DNA from 2 places in the Marichromatium purpuratum 984 genome. Region 2 is predicted to be linked to the other one. Evidence: predicted binding sites of a transcription regulator. Region 2 holds the regulator's gene; the other holds the start of a gene.
What was found. The regulator sigma-54, encoded in region 2, starts transcription at its own class of promoters, with help from an activator protein. The targets are predictions, from matches to a motif close to TGGCANGNTNCNTGCTT.
Positions count from the first base shown of each region.

Region 1: a site for sigma-54 is predicted at 2,394-2,410, ahead of MARPU_RS11300 (THxN family PEP-CTERM protein). Genes of this name have one in related genera too.

Region 1 is NZ_CP007031.1:2,588,991-2,596,750, reverse strand. It holds gene mfd (transcription-repair coupling factor) at 1-2,197, opposite strand, end outside; gene MARPU_RS11300 (THxN family PEP-CTERM protein) at 2,528-3,505, shown strand; gene MARPU_RS11295 (hypothetical protein) at 3,556-3,768, opposite strand; gene MARPU_RS16765 (TetR/AcrR family transcriptional regulator) at 3,948-4,550, opposite strand; gene MARPU_RS11285 (acetyl-CoA carboxylase biotin carboxylase subunit) at 4,901-6,319, shown strand; gene oadA (sodium-extruding oxaloacetate decarboxylase subunit alpha) at 6,401-7,760, shown strand, end outside.
Region 2 is NZ_CP007031.1:359,843-367,602, forward strand. It holds gene ptsP (phosphoenolpyruvate--protein phosphotransferase) at 1-1,573, opposite strand, end outside; gene MARPU_RS01640 (HPr family phosphocarrier protein) at 1,570-1,839, opposite strand; gene MARPU_RS01645 (PTS sugar transporter subunit IIA) at 1,836-2,237, opposite strand; gene rapZ (RNase adapter RapZ) at 2,234-3,091, opposite strand; gene hprK (HPr(Ser) kinase/phosphatase) at 3,140-4,108, opposite strand; gene MARPU_RS01660 (PTS sugar transporter subunit IIA) at 4,128-4,586, opposite strand; gene hpf (ribosome hibernation-promoting factor, HPF/YfiA family) at 4,875-5,222, opposite strand; gene MARPU_RS01670 (RNA polymerase factor sigma-54) at 5,258-6,730, opposite strand; gene lptB (LPS export ABC transporter ATP-binding protein) at 6,912-7,637, opposite strand; gene lptA (lipopolysaccharide transport periplasmic protein LptA) at 7,651-7,760, opposite strand, start outside.

The DNA.
Region 1 (7,760 bases), 1.5 Mb from region 2:
CTGGCTGGAGCAGCTTGTGGGTGCCGACGACGATGTCGATGGTGCCCTCGGCCAATCCCGCGAACACCTGCTTCTGTTCGCGCGCGGTGCGAAAGCGCGACAGGCTCTCGATTCTGATCGGCCAGTCGGCGAAGCGGTCGGAGAAATTCTCGAAGTGCTGTTGGGCGAGCAGGGTGGTCGGCACCAGCACCACCACCTGGCGCCCACCGTTGGCGGCGACGAAGGCCGCGCGCATCGCCACCTCGGTCTTGCCGAAGCCGACATCGCCGCAGACCACCCGATCCATCGGCTTGGTGTCGGCCATGTCGGCGAGCACGCTGTCGATCGCGCGCAGCTGGTCCGGGGTCTCCTCGAAGGGGAAGGCGGCGGCGAAGGCGCCATAGTCGGTATCGGGCGCGGGACTGGCCACGCCCTGACGGGCGGCGCGTCGGGCGTAGACGTCGAGCAGTTCGGCGGCGACGTCGCAGGCCTTCTGCGCCGCCTTGCGCTTGATCCGTTCCCATTGTTCGCCGCCGAGTCGGTGCAGCGGTGCCTGCTCGGGGGTGGCGCCGGTATAGCGCGAGATCAGGTGCAGCGAGCTGACCGGGACATAGAGCTTGTCGCCCTTGGCATAGCCGAGGGTGAGGAACTCGGTGCTGCTGCCGCCGACCTCGAGCGTCTGCAGCCCCAGATAGCGCCCGACGCCGTGCTCCTCGTGGACCACCGGCGCGCCCTCGGTCAGTTCGGTGAGGTTGCGCACCACCGCGTCGCCGTCGCGCTCGCGGGCACGACGGCGACGCTCCTGGCGTACCCGCTCGCCATAGATCTGGGTCTCGGTGATCAGCGCCAGCCCCTGGTCGGCGAGCCGCAGCCCCTGCTCGAGCGGGGCGACGGTGAGCGCCAGTGGTTGCTCGCCGTTGACGAAGGCGCCCCAATCAGCGACCTGGCTGGCGTGGATGCCGAAGTCGCGCAGCTGCTCGGCGAGCAGCTCGCGCCGCCCGGTGCTCTCGGCTACCAGCAGCACCCGCTGCCCCGGGGTGGCGAGGAAGCGCTGCAGCGCTCGTGCCGGCTCGGCGGCGCGCGCCTGCAGCTCCAGTGGGGGCAGATCGAGGGTGGCGAAGTTGTCGACTCCGGCATAGCCCTTGGGGCGGGTGTCGAACGGTGCGGTGCGGTAGTTCACCCCAGGCATGCGGTTGAGCGCGGCGGCCAGTTCGTCGACGCCGAGATAGAGCTGCTCGGGGGCGAGCAGCGGGCGCTCGGCGTCGTGGCGACGCTGCTCATGGCGTTCGGCAACGCTGGCGAGGAAGCCCGCGCCGGCCTCGCGACCGCTCGCCGGTTCGATTGCCAGGGTGGTGGCGGGCAGATAGTCGAAGAGGGTGGCGGTGTCGTCGAAGAACAGCGGCAGATAGGACTCGATGCCGCCCGGTGTGCGCCCCTCCGAGACCTCGCGATAGATCAGACTGCGCTGTGGGTCGCCCTCGATGCTGGCGCGATAGCGGCTGCGGAAGCCGACGATCGCCTGCTCGTCGAAGGGGAACTCGCGCGCCGGCAGCATCCGCACCTGCTCGATGCGCTCGTGCGAGCGCTGGGTCTCGGGGTCGAACAGACGGATGCTCTCGACCTCGTCGTCGAACAGGTCGATGCGTAACGGTTGCTGGCTGCCCATCGGGAAGACGTCGAGCAGCGAGCCGCGTACCGCGTACTCGCCGTGTCCCATGACCTGCGAGACACCGCTGTAGCCGGCGTGTTCGAGCCGCAGTCGGGTGGCGTCGAGATCGAGCCGGTCGCCGCAGGCGAGTACCAGCGAGTGGGCATCGACATAGTCGCGCGGCGGCAGGCGCTGGAGCAGGGTCGCCACCGGCACCACCAGCACGCCGCGGGTGAGACCCGGCAAGCGGTGCAGGGTCAGCAGCCGCTCGGAGACCAGTTCGGGCAGCGGTGAGAAGACGTCGTAGGGCAGGGTCTCCCAGTCGGGGAAGCCGAGCACCGGGAGTGCGCTACCGGCGAGGAAGAAGCCCAGCTCCGCCTGCAACCGCCGCGCGGCCTGCACGTCCTCGGCCAACGCCAGCACCAGCCCGGGGTGACGGCTGGCGGCAGTGGCGATGGCGAGCGCCGCGCCGGCCCCGTGCAGTCCTCCCCAGCACCTGCGTTCACTCACGCCTTTTGGCAGCGGTGGTTCGAGCGGGGAGTGCAGGGTGGCGGATGTGGCCTGGTTCACGAACGGGTCCTCGTCACTTCGACAAGCATGGGATTCTCGCACAGCAGGGGCGGATCTGCAGATGGTGCGGTGCGGTTGAGTGCGTTCTATCTGACAGGACCGATCGTCGGTTTTGTTTACACTTTATGTGTTGTTTTTTGCTCATGGCGCATTGCGTTTCATGAAATGTCTTTGTCTTCAGTCTGTTGCTGTTATGTGGCATGGAGCGTGCCCTATATGCCCGCACCGGGGGTGCGTCATCGTTGCGAGAAGGGACCACCCGGATGCGGCGCATCATGAACTGCCCCGGCGCAGGGAAGATAGCAGGGAAGACAAAGGAGTTGAGTCAGCATGATCAAGCGGATAGTGATGAAGATGCCGGTCCTGGCCTTGGTGACGTTGGGCGAGGCGTTCGCCGGACCGGTGGTGACCCAGTGGGAGTATGGCGCTGAGTCACGATTCGTGAATGCTCGATTCTCGGGCTCGACCGGTGAGGTCCGGATCGGTGAGCGCGAGTTGTCCTGGGGAGCTGCCGACTATATCGACTACAGCAGTTGTGGGTTCATGGGGATCAAGTGTTGGTTTCGCAGGCCGCCGACGATCAGTCCCGACTTTCGCCAACCGTCAACCGATCCGGATCGCAACCGCAGCGCCTTGACCATCGGTAATGGCGTGACCGATGACTTGAGCAGCGGCGGTCCGGCCATCGGCTCGGTCTCGACGGTCGTCGACGGCAGCGTCGATGACGCCGCCGAGATCGGCGTCGGCACCAGCCTGACCCACTGGAACAACCGGCTCTCGTCGCGCTACTCGACCCTCGAGTGGGGACGTATCGCGACCAGCCTGACCCTGACGCCAGAGCTGCCCAGCACTGGTCCCAGCATCGATACCCGGACCCTGGACTTCGAACTCTTCTTCAAGGAGACGGCGAACCAGGGGGCGTGCGCCGGCGACAGCACCAACCCCTGTCCGGATCTGTTCGGACTGCTCGCGGTGCAGACCCTGGACATCCCCTTCCTCTACGACGGTAATGCGTATCTGGTGAGCCTGCTGTTGCAGGACGCCAGCGGCGGGGTCGCACCGATGGCCACCCTGCACGAGCAAGAGTGCGCCGCGCTCGGGTTGGGCGCCGGGTGTCAGGGTTTCCGTACCGCCGAGGAACAGGCGACCACCTTCCGGTTCGCCTTCGCGGTCAGCACCGAGGCGCTGTTTCCGCCGGTCGCGACCCCGCCGGTCCAGTCGGTGCCGTTGCCGGCCCCGCTGGGGCTGATTGGCGGTGGGCTGCTTGTCGCGGGGCTGTCGCGCGGGTTGGGTCGTCGCGGCCGATAGGGCCTGGCGAAGACCCGGGTCGGGGAGGACGGGTCCCGACCCGGGTCGCCCTAGAGGTCGACGATCTCGGCGCGATCGCTGCAGGTACGCGCCGTCTCGATCAGGTGGCGCAGGCCGACCCGCTCGGGGTCGAACTCGATCAACAGTAGCCCGGCGCGTCGGTGCTCGACGGTCTCGACGCCGTCGAGCCGGGTCAGCCGCGTGCTGACACGCGTCAGGGTCTCCTCGGACATGGCGACCTGAATCAGCGTCTTGCTCTTCATCGCGTGCTCCATGTTGTCGCAGACATCGATGATGGAGGGCCGATGGGGCCCTGGTGGGGAGGCCTCCCCCGTGGCGGACTGCCTGGTGCGCTCGTCTGGCGTTGCGGTCCTGGCGATTGCTCGAAAACAGACAAGTCTGTCTTTTTAGGGGGCTGTCACGTCCCCTGTCATCCTCCGGCTCAGTCGAGCAGTCGTTGCTCGATGAAGTGCAGCGCCCGGGGGAGTTCTGCGGTGCGTTGTGCTGACTTGTCGAGCAGGGCCGCGCCCTCGAGCAGGCTCAGGATCATCCCGGCGAGTCGTTCCGGGGGCTCGGTCGTCATGATCTCTTGCCGTTGCTGGGCGCCTCGCAGCAGCTCCGCGATCAGTGCGCGTAGACGCTCGAGGGCGGCGCGGACCTCTTGGTGCAGGGGGCCGGGCTCCAGACTCAGCTCGGCGGCGAGGTTGCCGAACAGGCAGCCGCGCGGCCGTCCCTGCGCGTCGGGGCGTGACATCCGTGCGGCCATCGCCGCGAGCAGGGCGAGCAGCGCGTGCCGGGGCTCGCCCTCGGACGCTCGTCCGTCGGCTAGACCGAACTCGCTCAGGGCCTCGTCGAGATCGTGCGCGAGCACGGCGCTGGCGAGCGCCTCCTTGTTGCGAAAGTGGTAGAAGAAGCTGCCCTTGCTGACCTCGGCCGTGGCGATGATGCGATCGATCCCGGTGGTGTGGTAGCCATGGGAATGAAACAGCGCCGTGGCGGTCTCGAGGATACGGGCGCGGGTCTTGAGGGCCTTGGCGCTATGCATAAAACAGACGAGTTGGTTTTTTTGAAATCTAGGACGCGATCACGCTTGCGTCAACCGGGGGCAATCCATTGTTGTGCGGTCTTTTTGGTGCATTCGTGTCCCCCTGACGGGACGGGACGCGTTTGGGCACGATTGACAGCATTCGATGAAGTTGCGCTAAACTGCGCCGCCGTGCAGCGAAATTGATCGCTTCTACGCCGTCCTTTCGGTGACGTCGGTGCCATGTCCCGGTGTGCATCCTTTGCACCCAGACCGCCTTTGGGTATATTGCTGCAAAGCAGCAAGTGCAGCCGAACGATCCTCACCGTTCTGACTCGGTCCACTGAACCGGCCATTCCTGAGGCTAACCAATGCTTCGAAAGATACTGATCGCGAACCGCGGAGAGATTGCGGTGCGTGTCATTCGCGCCTGCGCCGAGATGGGCATCCGCTCGGTGGCAATCTATTCCGAGGCGGACCGTCATTCGCTTCATGTCAAGAAGGCCGACGAGGCCTATAGCCTGGGCAGCGATCCGCTGGCCGGTTATCTCAATGTCCACACCATCGTCAACCTGGCCGTGGCCACCGGCTGCGATGCCATTCATCCCGGCTATGGCTTCCTCTCCGAGAACCCGGAGCTGGCTGCCGCCTGTGCCCGGCGCGGGCTGACCTTCATCGGTCCGAGCGCCGAGGTGATCGCCCGGATGGGCGACAAGACCGAGGCCCGTCAGGCGATGATCCGCGCCGGGGTGCCGGTCACGCCCGGCAGTGATGGCAATCTCGCCAACCTCGACGAGGCGCTGGCCTGCGCCGAGCGCGTCGGCTATCCGGTGATGCTCAAGGCCACCTCGGGTGGCGGCGGTCGCGGCATCCGGCGTTGCGACGACGCCGAGGCGCTGCGCCACAACTACCAGCGGGTGATCTCAGAGGCGACCAAGGCCTTCGGCCGCGCCGAGGTCTTCATGGAGAAGTGCGTGGTCAATCCACGCCATATCGAGGTCCAGGTGCTCGCCGACCATCATGGTCACTGCGTGCATCTGTTCGAGCGCGATTGCTCCATCCAGCGGCGCAATCAGAAGCTGATCGAGATCGCCCCCTCGCCGCAGCTCGACGAGGCCGAACGCCAGTACGTCGGTGGTCTGGCGGTGTTGGCCGCGCGTGCCGTGGGCTATACCAATGCGGGCACGGTCGAGTTCCTCCAGGATCGCGACGGGCGCTTCTACTTCATGGAGATGAACACCCGCATCCAGGTCGAGCACACCATCACCGAGACCATCACCGGCGTCGACCTGGTCGAGGAGCAGATCCGCATCGCCGCCGGGCTGCCGCTGCGCTTCGCCCAGCACGAGATCCAGCGTCGTGGCTTCGCCATCCAGTTCCGCGTCAATGCCGAGGACCCGAAGAACAACTTCCTGCCGAGCTTCGGGCGGATCTCGCGCTATTACGCCCCGGGTGGACCGGGTGTGCGCACCGATGGCGCCATCTATACCGGCTATACCGTCCCGCCCTATTACGACTCGATGCTCGCCAAGGTCATCGTCTGGGCGTTGAGCTGGGACGACGTGATCAATCGTGGTGATCGCGCCCTGCGCGATACCGGGTTGTTCGGGGTCAGGACCACCATCCCCTTCTACCAGGAGATCCTGCGTCATCCCGAATTCCGCGCCGGGCGCTTCAACACCAGTTTCGTCGAATCGCACCCGGAGCTGCTCGAGTACTCGACCAAGCGACGGCGCGAGGACGTCGCCGCGGCACTGGCCGCGGCGATCGCCGCGCACGCCGGGCTCTAGCCGCCGGGGCGCGGGCGCCGCTGCCCGCGCGATGCTTCAATCCTTCACGGTGCCGGGCAAGGCCCGGCCGAGAACGAGACCATGCCGAAGATCAATATCACCGACGTCATCCTGCGCGATGCCCATCAGTCGCTGATCGCCACCCGGATGCGCACCGAGGACATGCTACCGATCTGTCCCAAGCTCGACGCCATCGGGTTCTGGTCGCTCGAGTGCTGGGGCGGGGCGACCTTCGACGCCTGCGTGCGCTTCCTCAAGGAGGACCCCTGGGAGCGGCTGAGCCGGTTGCGCGAGGCGCTGCCCAACACCCGGCTGCAGATGTTGCTGCGCGGTCAGAACCTGCTCGGCTACCGTCACTACTCCGACGACGTGGTGCGTGCCTTCGTCACCCGTGCCGCGGCCAACGGCATGGACGTCTTCCGCATCTTCGACGCGCTCAACGACCTGCGTAACCTCAAGACCGCGATCGAGGCGACCAAGGCCGCCGGCAAGCACGCCCAGGGCACCATCTGCTACACCGTCAGCCCGGCGCACGACACCGCGGGCTTCGTGCGCATGGGGCGCGAACTGGCCGAGATGGGCTGCGACTCGATCGCCATCAAGGACATGGCCGGGCTGCTCACCCCCTTCGCCACCGCCGAGCTGGTCAAGGCGCTCAAGGACAGCGTCGAGCTGCCGCTGCACCTGCACTCGCACGCCACCTCGGGGCTGGCCGACATGTGCCATCTCAAGGCGATCGAGAACGGCTGCGACACCATCGATACCGCCATCTCGGCCTTCGCCGGCGGCACCTCCCACCCGCCGACCGAAAGCCTGGTGGCGGCACTGCGCGGCACCGAGTACGACACCGGGCTGGACCTGGAGGCGATCCAGGAGGTCGGCATCTACTTCCACCAGGTGCGCAAGAAGTACCACCAGTTCGAGAGCGACTTCACCGGGGTCGACACCCGCGTCCAGGTCAACCAGGTGCCGGGCGGGATGATCTCCAACCTCGCCAACCAGCTGCGCGAGCAGAACGCGCTCGATCGCATGGAGGCGGTGCTCGCCGAGATCCCCAAGGTCCGCAAGGATCTCGGCTATCCGCCGCTGGTCACCCCGACCTCGCAGATCGTCGGCACCCAGGCGGTGCTCAACGTGCTCACCGAGAAGCGCTACGAGAGCATCACCAACGAGGTCAAGGGCTATCTCCAGGGACGCTATGGTCAGGCCCCGGCGCCGGTCGACGCCGCGTTGCAGCGCCAGGCGATCGGTAACGCCGAGGCCATCGACTGCCGCCCGGCTGACCTGCTCGAGCCCGAGTTAGCGCGGCTGCAGGGTGAGATCGGCGCGCTCGCCGAGGGTGACGAGGACGTCCTCACCTACGCCATGTTCCCCGAGATCGGTCGCGCCTTCCTCGAGCAGCGCGCCGCCGGCACCCTCCAGCCCGAGCCGCTCGAGCCGC
Region 2 (7,760 bases):
GCCCCAGCAGCAACCGGGTGAAGCGTGCGTCGCCGGCCATCTCGCCACACATCCCGACCGGGATGCCGCGGGTGCGGCCGGCCTCGATGGTCATGCGGATCAGCCGCAGGATCGCCGGGTGGGTGGGGTCGTAGAGGTCGTTGACGGCGTCGTCGAGACGGTCGATGGCGAGGGTGTACTGGATGAGGTCATTGGTGCCGATCGAGAGGAAGTCGCAGTGGCGGGCGATGGCCCCGGCGGCGAGTGCCGCGGCCGGTACCTCGATCATCGCGCCGAGCGGCAGCGCCGGGTCGTGCGCCAGTCCCTCGCTGGCGAGTTCACGCTTGAGCTGTTCGAGCAGTTGGCGCACCGCCACCACCTCGCGCACCCCCGAGACCATCGGCAGCATCAGCCGCACCGGGCCGAGCGCCGAGGCGCGCAGGATGGCGCGCAGCTGGGGCCGGAACAGCGCCGGCTCCTTGAGACAGAGACGGATCGCGCGCAACCCCAGGGCGGGGTTGCCGCTCGGCTCGATCGGCTGGGCGGCGCTGTCCTTGTCGGCGCCGAGATCGAGAGTGCGGATGGTGGTGGGAATGCCGCCGAGTCCCTCGATCATCGCCGCGTAGCTGGCGAACTGCTCCTCCTCGTCGGGCAGGTCGAGGCGGTTCATGTAGAGGAACTCGGTGCGATAGAGTCCGACGCCGGCGGCGCCGTTGGCGCGCGCCGTCTCCACGTCCTCGGGCAGCTCGAGGTTGGCCTGGAGTCCGACCGCGATGCCGTCGCGGGTGCGCGCGGCGCGTCCGATCAGTCGGCGCAGCCGGCGCTGGCGGGCCTCGGCGGCGCGGACGCGATCACGGAAGTGGGCGATGGTGAGGTCGTCGGCGTCGCACAGTACGGTGCCGTTCTCGCCGTCGACCACCAGGAACTCGCGCGGCTCGATGTAGCGGGTGATGTTGCGCACCCCGATCACCGCCGGGACGCCGAGGCTGCGCGCGAGAATCGCGGTGTGCGACATCGGTCCGCCGAACTCGGTGACGAAGCCGGCGATGCCGCGATGATGGAGCAGGATGGTATCGGCCGGGGTGAGGTCGCGGGCGACTACCACATGGCCGTCGAGATCGTGCTCGGGCAGACGCGGCTCCGGGCTGTCGCCGGCGAGGAAGGACTGGATCTGGTGGACGACGTGCTCGACGTCGTCACGGCGGGTGCGCAGATAGGGGTCGTCCATCTCGTCGAAGATGCGCACCAGGGTGTCGCGCTGTTGCTGCAGCGCCCACTCGGCGCTGCAGCGCTCGGCGCTGACGATGCGCCGGACCTCCTCGACCAGCGCCGCGTCCTCGAGCATCAGCAGGTGGGTGTCGATGAACTCGGCGATGTTCTGCGGGGTCTGGGTGGGGATCTGCGCGCGTACCGCCTCGAGCGCGCCGCGTGCCGAGGCGATCGCCCGCTCCAGCCGCTCGAGTTCGGCCGGCACCTGCTCGTCGCTGATCTCGACATGACCGACGGTGGCCAGGCTGCGACTGTCGACCAGCGCCGGCCCGAGCGCGATGGCGCGCGTCGAGTGGATGCCGATGCCCTGGTAGGCGATGGTCACTCGCCCTCCCCGAAGCGCTCGCCGATGAGTTGTTCGATCGCCGCCAAGGCCGCCGTCTCGTCCTCGCCCTCGGCGCTGACGGTGATCCAGGTGCCCTGGCTGGCGGCTAGCATCATCACCCCCATGATGCTCTTGCCGTTGACGCGCTGACCGCGGCGCTCGACCTCGATGCGGCTGGTGAAGCCGTTGGCGCACTGCACCAGCTTGGCCGCGGCGCGGGCGTGGAGGCCGAGCCGGTTGATGATCTCGAAATCCTTGCTGGTCATGCGCCTTGCTCCTGACAGCGAATCACACCCTCGCGTCCACCCTCGAGCGCCTTCTCGGCGACGCTGTCGAGGTCGAGCTGGGCATAGTTGAGCGCGCGCAGCAGCATCGGCAGGTTGACCCCGGAGATCACCCGCACCCGGCGTCGCTGCGCGTGCAGCGCCAGGGCGATGTTGGCCGGGGTGGCGCCGTAGAGGTCGGTGAGTACCAGCACGCCGTCGCCCTGGTCGAGTCGGTCGACGCAGTCGAGCGCCTCGCGCAACATGCACTCGCAGGGACGATCGTTGATCAGTTCGAGCGCCTCGGTGGCCGCCGGCTCGTTGCCGAGGATGGCGCTGGCGATGCGCAGCAGGTCGCCGCCGAGTGGCTGGTGGGTGATGAGTAACAGTCCGATGCTCACGGTAACTCCCGGTGTCTGATCAGCACCTTGTGACCGGTCTGCTCGAAGTGACGGCGCAGCGCCTCGCTCATGTAGACCGAGCGATGCTGGCCGCCGGTACAGCCGATGGCAATGGTGAGATAACTGCGCCCGTCGGTCTCGAAGCGCGGGATCCAGCGGTCGAAGAAGGCGAGCATGTCGTCACGCATCTCGCCGGCCTCGGCGCTGGCGTCGAGGAACTCCATCACCGGCTGATCGAGTCCGGTCAGCGGCTTGAGTTCCGGCTGCCAATGCGGGTTGGGCAGGCAGCGCACGTCGAAGATGAAGTCGACGTCCTTGGGCACACCATGTTTGAAGCCGAACGACTGCAACAGGATCGAGACCTTGGGCGAGTCGCTGCCGACGAGATGGGCACGGACCAGGTCGCGCAGCTCGTGCACATTGGTGTGGGTGGTGTCGATACGGATCTCGGCGCAGCGACCGATGGCCTCGAGCAGGCGGCGCTCGAGGCGGATGGCCTCGTCGAGCGAGCGGTTGCCGCGGGTGAGCGGGTGACGTCGCCGGGTCTCGCTGAAGCGGCGCTTGAGGGTGTCGGTGTCGGCGTCGAGGAACATCACCCGACAGTCGATGCCCTGGGCGCGCGCCTCCTCGATCAGCTCCGCGAGCCGACCGAGCGCGCGCGGGCTGGTGCGCGCGTCGATGCCCACCGCGGTGCTGGAGAAGCCGTCGTCGGGGGCCTTGCGCAGCCCCGCGACCAGGTCCTTGAGCAGGAACAGCGGCAGGTTGTCGATGCAGTAATAGCCAAGGTCCTCGAGCGTGTGCAGGGCGACGCTCTTGCCCGAGCCGGACAGGCCACTGAGGATGACGAGTTTCATGGGCTGCGGGTTGCTCCGAGCCGGTCCCGATCGAGGTCGGGAGCGGTGCTAGGGTCTGGATCCGGGGCCGGGCGGGTCGGGGCGGTCGAGACGGATCGCCCGCGCCTGCCGGTCGATGAAGTCGACGCCGGCGTCGTAGCCACGGATACGTAGGATCTGGTGGCGCACTGCCGCTTCCACCAGGATGGCCAGGTTGCGTCCCGGCGCCACCGGCATGGTGATGGTCGGGATCGCGACCCCGAGCACGTCGGTCGCCGAGAGGCTGCCGGTGAGCCGGTCGAGACCGGCGATCTGTTGTTGATCGAGGGGTTGCAGGTCGATGATCAGGTTCAGCGTCTTGCTGCGCTGGACCGCGCCCTCGCCGAACATCGCGCGGATGTTGAGGATACCCAGCCCGCGCACCTCGAGGAAGTCCCGCAGGGTCTCCGGGCAGGTGCCCTCGATGGTCTCCGGGGCGATGCGCGCGAAACGCGGTGCGTCGTCGGCGATGAGCCGATGACCCCGGGTGATCAGGTCGAGCGCCAGCTCACTCTTGCCCACCGCCGGATCGCCGATCAGCAATACCCCCATCCCCAGCACCTCGATGAAGACGCCGTGCAGGGTCTGACGCTCGGCCAGGGCGTGGGTGAGGAAGTAGCGCAGGTGGTTGATCAGCTCCTCGTCGCCGAGCGACGAGCCGAGCAGCGGGGTGTCGTGCTCGGCGGCGAAGGCGAAGAAGGCGGGGTGCGGCTCGAGGCCGTCGGCGAACAGGATTGCTGCCGGCTGCTCGGCGAAGAGTTGTTCGAGGGTTTCCTCGAAGGCGGTGCGGCCCAGTGCCTGGAGGTAGCGCTGTTCGGCGCGGCCGATCACCTGCAGACAGTTGGGGTGGATGCAGTTGAGCGAGCCGATCAGCGACTCGCGCGAGCGTGCACGCTCGGGCCGGCGCAGCGGGGAGCCTTGCTCGGGCTCGCCGTTGAGCCAGCGCAGCTGCAGCCGCGGGCCGGTCTGTTCGAGGAGTGACTGGAGGCTGTCGAGCATGGCCCAGGCCGGCGTGGCGCTAGCGCGCCTCGTTCGTCTCGATCAGTTGCAACACGGTCGCCGCCGAGCGGGCTTCGCGCAGCGCGGCGCGGGTGGTCGGGTCACTGAACATGCCGGCGAGCCGGGCGAGCAGCTGGAGGTGTTCCTCGGTGGCGCTCTCCGGGACCAGCAGGGCGAAGGCGAGATCGACCGGCTCGCCGTCGATCGCGTCATAGTCGACCCCGGTGCTGGTGCTGACGAAGGCCCCAAGCACCTCGTTGATCTCCTTGATGCGGGCGTGCGGCAGCGCCACACCGTGACCGAGTCCGGTGCTGCCGAGTCGCTCGCGCTCGAGCAGACGCTCGAAGACGAGTTCGGTGTTGAGACGGGGGTGGTCGTTGGCCAGCAGCTCGGCGAGCGTCTCGAGCAGCCGCTTCTTGCTGGCGATCTCGGCACCGCAGCTGACTCGGGCCTCGCTGATCAGGTCTGGACTGAACATCGGTCAAGGCTCCTGGTGGTCGCAGGGACAGGGGCGCTGGGCGGCGACGGTGTCCGGTGTCCATACCGGCGGGTGATCGGGGCGCGTGGTCGTGGTCATGGGGTCTGGGTGTCCTTCGAGTCGTCGGAGCCGGCAGGTGTCGATATCGGCTCGGATCTCAGGGTCTCAATGCAAAACACCCCGAACGGCGCGGTCACGGATCCGTTCGAGGTGTCGGTGCGTCGGTCCGGCGGGTGTCGGGTGTCCCCGACGCCCCGCCGACGCATGGGCCATCAGGCCGTTGCCGGGCTATTCGGTATCGGCCTCGACGTCGGCCTCGGCATCGGCCGCCTTCGGGCCGGGTGCGCTGCGATAGTCGTTCTTCTTCTCCTTGTGGCGCAGGATCTGGCGATCGAGCTTGTCGGTCAGGCCGTCGATCGCGGCATACATGTCTTCATGCACGGAGTCGGCGAAGAGCTTCCCACCATTGATGTGTAGCGTCGCCTCGGCCTTCTGGTCGAGCTTTTCCACACTGAGAATGACGTGGGCATTGGTGACGTGGTCGAAGTGACGCGCCAGGCGTGCGAATTTGCTGTCGACGTAGTCGCGCAGTGCCTCGGTGATGTCGACGTGATGACCCGTCAGATTGATTTGCATCATTGGACTCCTTACAGGGGTTCCAAACAGCCTGCTCATGCCAGGCGTTTGCGCTCGTTCGAGGCTGGAATACCCATGGCCTCGCGGTACTTGGCGACGGTTCGACGCGCGACCTGGATGCCGCGATCGGCCAGTTCGGCCGCGATCTTGCTGTCGCTCAAGGGTTTTCTGGCGGGTTCGGCGGCGATCAGCTTACGAATGAGCGCGCGGATCGCCGTTGATGAACACTCCCCACCAGAAGTGGTGCTGACGTGGGACGAGAAGAAGTACTTGAACTCCAGGGTGCCCCTCGGCGTATGCATGTATTTCTGCGTGGTGACCCGGGAGACGGTCGACTCGTGCAGCTCGAGCGCCTCGGCGACGTCGCGCAGCACCATCGGCCGCATCGCCTCCTCGCCGTGCTCGAAGAACGCCTGCTGCATCTCCACGATCTTGGCGCCCACCCGCAGCACGGTGTCGTTACGGCTCGCCAGGCTCTTGATGAACCAGCGCGCCTCCTGCAGGTGGTTGCGCATGGTGACGCTGTCGCTGCTGGTGTCGGCGCGCCGGATCAGTCTGGCGTAGTCCGCGTTCACCCTCAGTTTGGGTGTGGATTCCGGGTTGAGTTCCACCGACCAGCGACCATTCTGTCTGCGCACGAAGATGTCGGGTACAACGTACTCCGGGGGCTCCTGCGCGATCAAGTCGCCGGGGTGCGGGTTGAGCTGGCAGATCAGCGTGAGTGCACCACGAATCTCGGGCTCGGTCTGCTTGAAGCGGCGCATCAGCGCGGCGATGTCCTTGCGCGGCAGGTGCTCGAAGCCGTCGCGACAGATCGCCAGCGCGAGGTCGCGCTGCGGGGTCTCGGCGGGGAGCTGACGCAGCTGGATCTGCAGGCACTCGGCGAGATCGCGGGCGCCGACCCCCGGGGGATCGAACGACTGCACCCGGTGCACCATGGTGGCGATCTCCTCGAGACTGATCTGATCGTCGCCGATGGTGGCCAGCAGCTCGTCGAGATCGGCCCGAAGATAGCCGCGCGCGTCGATGGCGTCGATCACCGCCTCGGCGATCATCTCGTCGCGCTCGCTCAGTCGGATGAGGTTGAGCTGCCAGATGAGGTGATCGTGCAGGGTCTGGGGGCGGCTCTGGTGGAGGAAGGGGTCGAAGTCGGCGTTCTCGGCGCTGCCCTGGATGCTCGGCGGTAGATAGCCGTCGTAGACATCGGCCCACTGGGTGTCGACCGGGAGCTCATCGGGGATCTCGTTGGTCTCGCCCTGGAGCTCACGCTCGGCGCTGCCCTGCTCATCGCTGGGCGGAGACTCGTGTGCGCCATTGCCACTGTCCTCACCGTTGGCGGCGAAGCGGTCGGCCTCCTCGGCCTCCTCGAGCATCAGGTTGGAGTCCAGCGCCTCCTGGATCTCCTTCTGCAGCTCGAGCGTCGACAGCTGCAGGAGGCGAATCGCCTGCTGCAGCTGGGGCGTCATCGTCAGGTGTTGGCCGAGGCGAAGCTGGATGGTTTGCTTCATGGATCGCCGATGCGTCTTGCGTCTGTCTCTATGCCGGGTCGATGACCGTCCTATGACGATTATAGGTCGGGTGGCAACAAAGGTGCCTGAGTCACGTCAAGCGCGTCCCCTGCCGGGACGCGATGGTCTTCATCTTACCCCCAATATGTAGCAGCGGGGCGCGGATGCTGCTGCCTACATGCTACATGGCGAAGTCGGCACCGAGATAGACGTCGCGTACCTGCTGGTTGGCGAGCAGCTCGTCGGGGCGACCGGCGGCGATCACCTCGCCATTACTGATGATGTAGCCGCGATCGCAGATGTCGAGCGTCTCGCGCACGTTGTGATCGGTGATCAACACGCCGATGCCGCGCTCGCGCAGGTGCGAGACGATCGCCTTGATGTCGCCCACGGCGATCGGGTCGACGCCGGCGAAGGGCTCGTCGAGCAGCATCACCTTGGGGTCGACGGCCAGCGCGCGGGCGATCTCGAGACGCCGACGCTCGCCGCCGGAGAGGCTGAGTGCCAGCGACTCGCCGATATGGGCGATGCCGAGCTCCTCGAGCAGCTGCTCGCAACGCTGCTCGCGCTGCTCGCGGTCGAGGTCGCCGCGGGTCTCGAGGATCGCGAGGATGTTGTCGCGCGCGCTGAGCTTGCGAAACACCGAGGGCTCCTGCGCCAGATAGCTCAGTCCGGCGCGCGCGCGCGCATGCATTGGCATCAGCGTGATGTCGTGCTCGTCGAGGGTGATGCGCCCCTGGTCAGCCGGGATCAGCCCGACGATGAGATAGAAGCAGGTGGTCTTGCCGGCGCCGTTGGGGCCGAGCAGCCCGACCACCTCGCCGGCCTCGACCTCGACGCTCACTCCCCGCAGGACCTCGCGGCTGCGATAACGTTTCTTGAGCTGTTCGGCGCGCAGTACGCTCATCCGTCGACCCCTGTCATGACTCCTCCTCGGGGGTGATGGTGATCCGCACCCGACCGCTGCCACCGGCACGGAAGTGTTCGCGGGCACGGTCGTAGACGATGCGCTCGCTGGCGACGCGGTCCT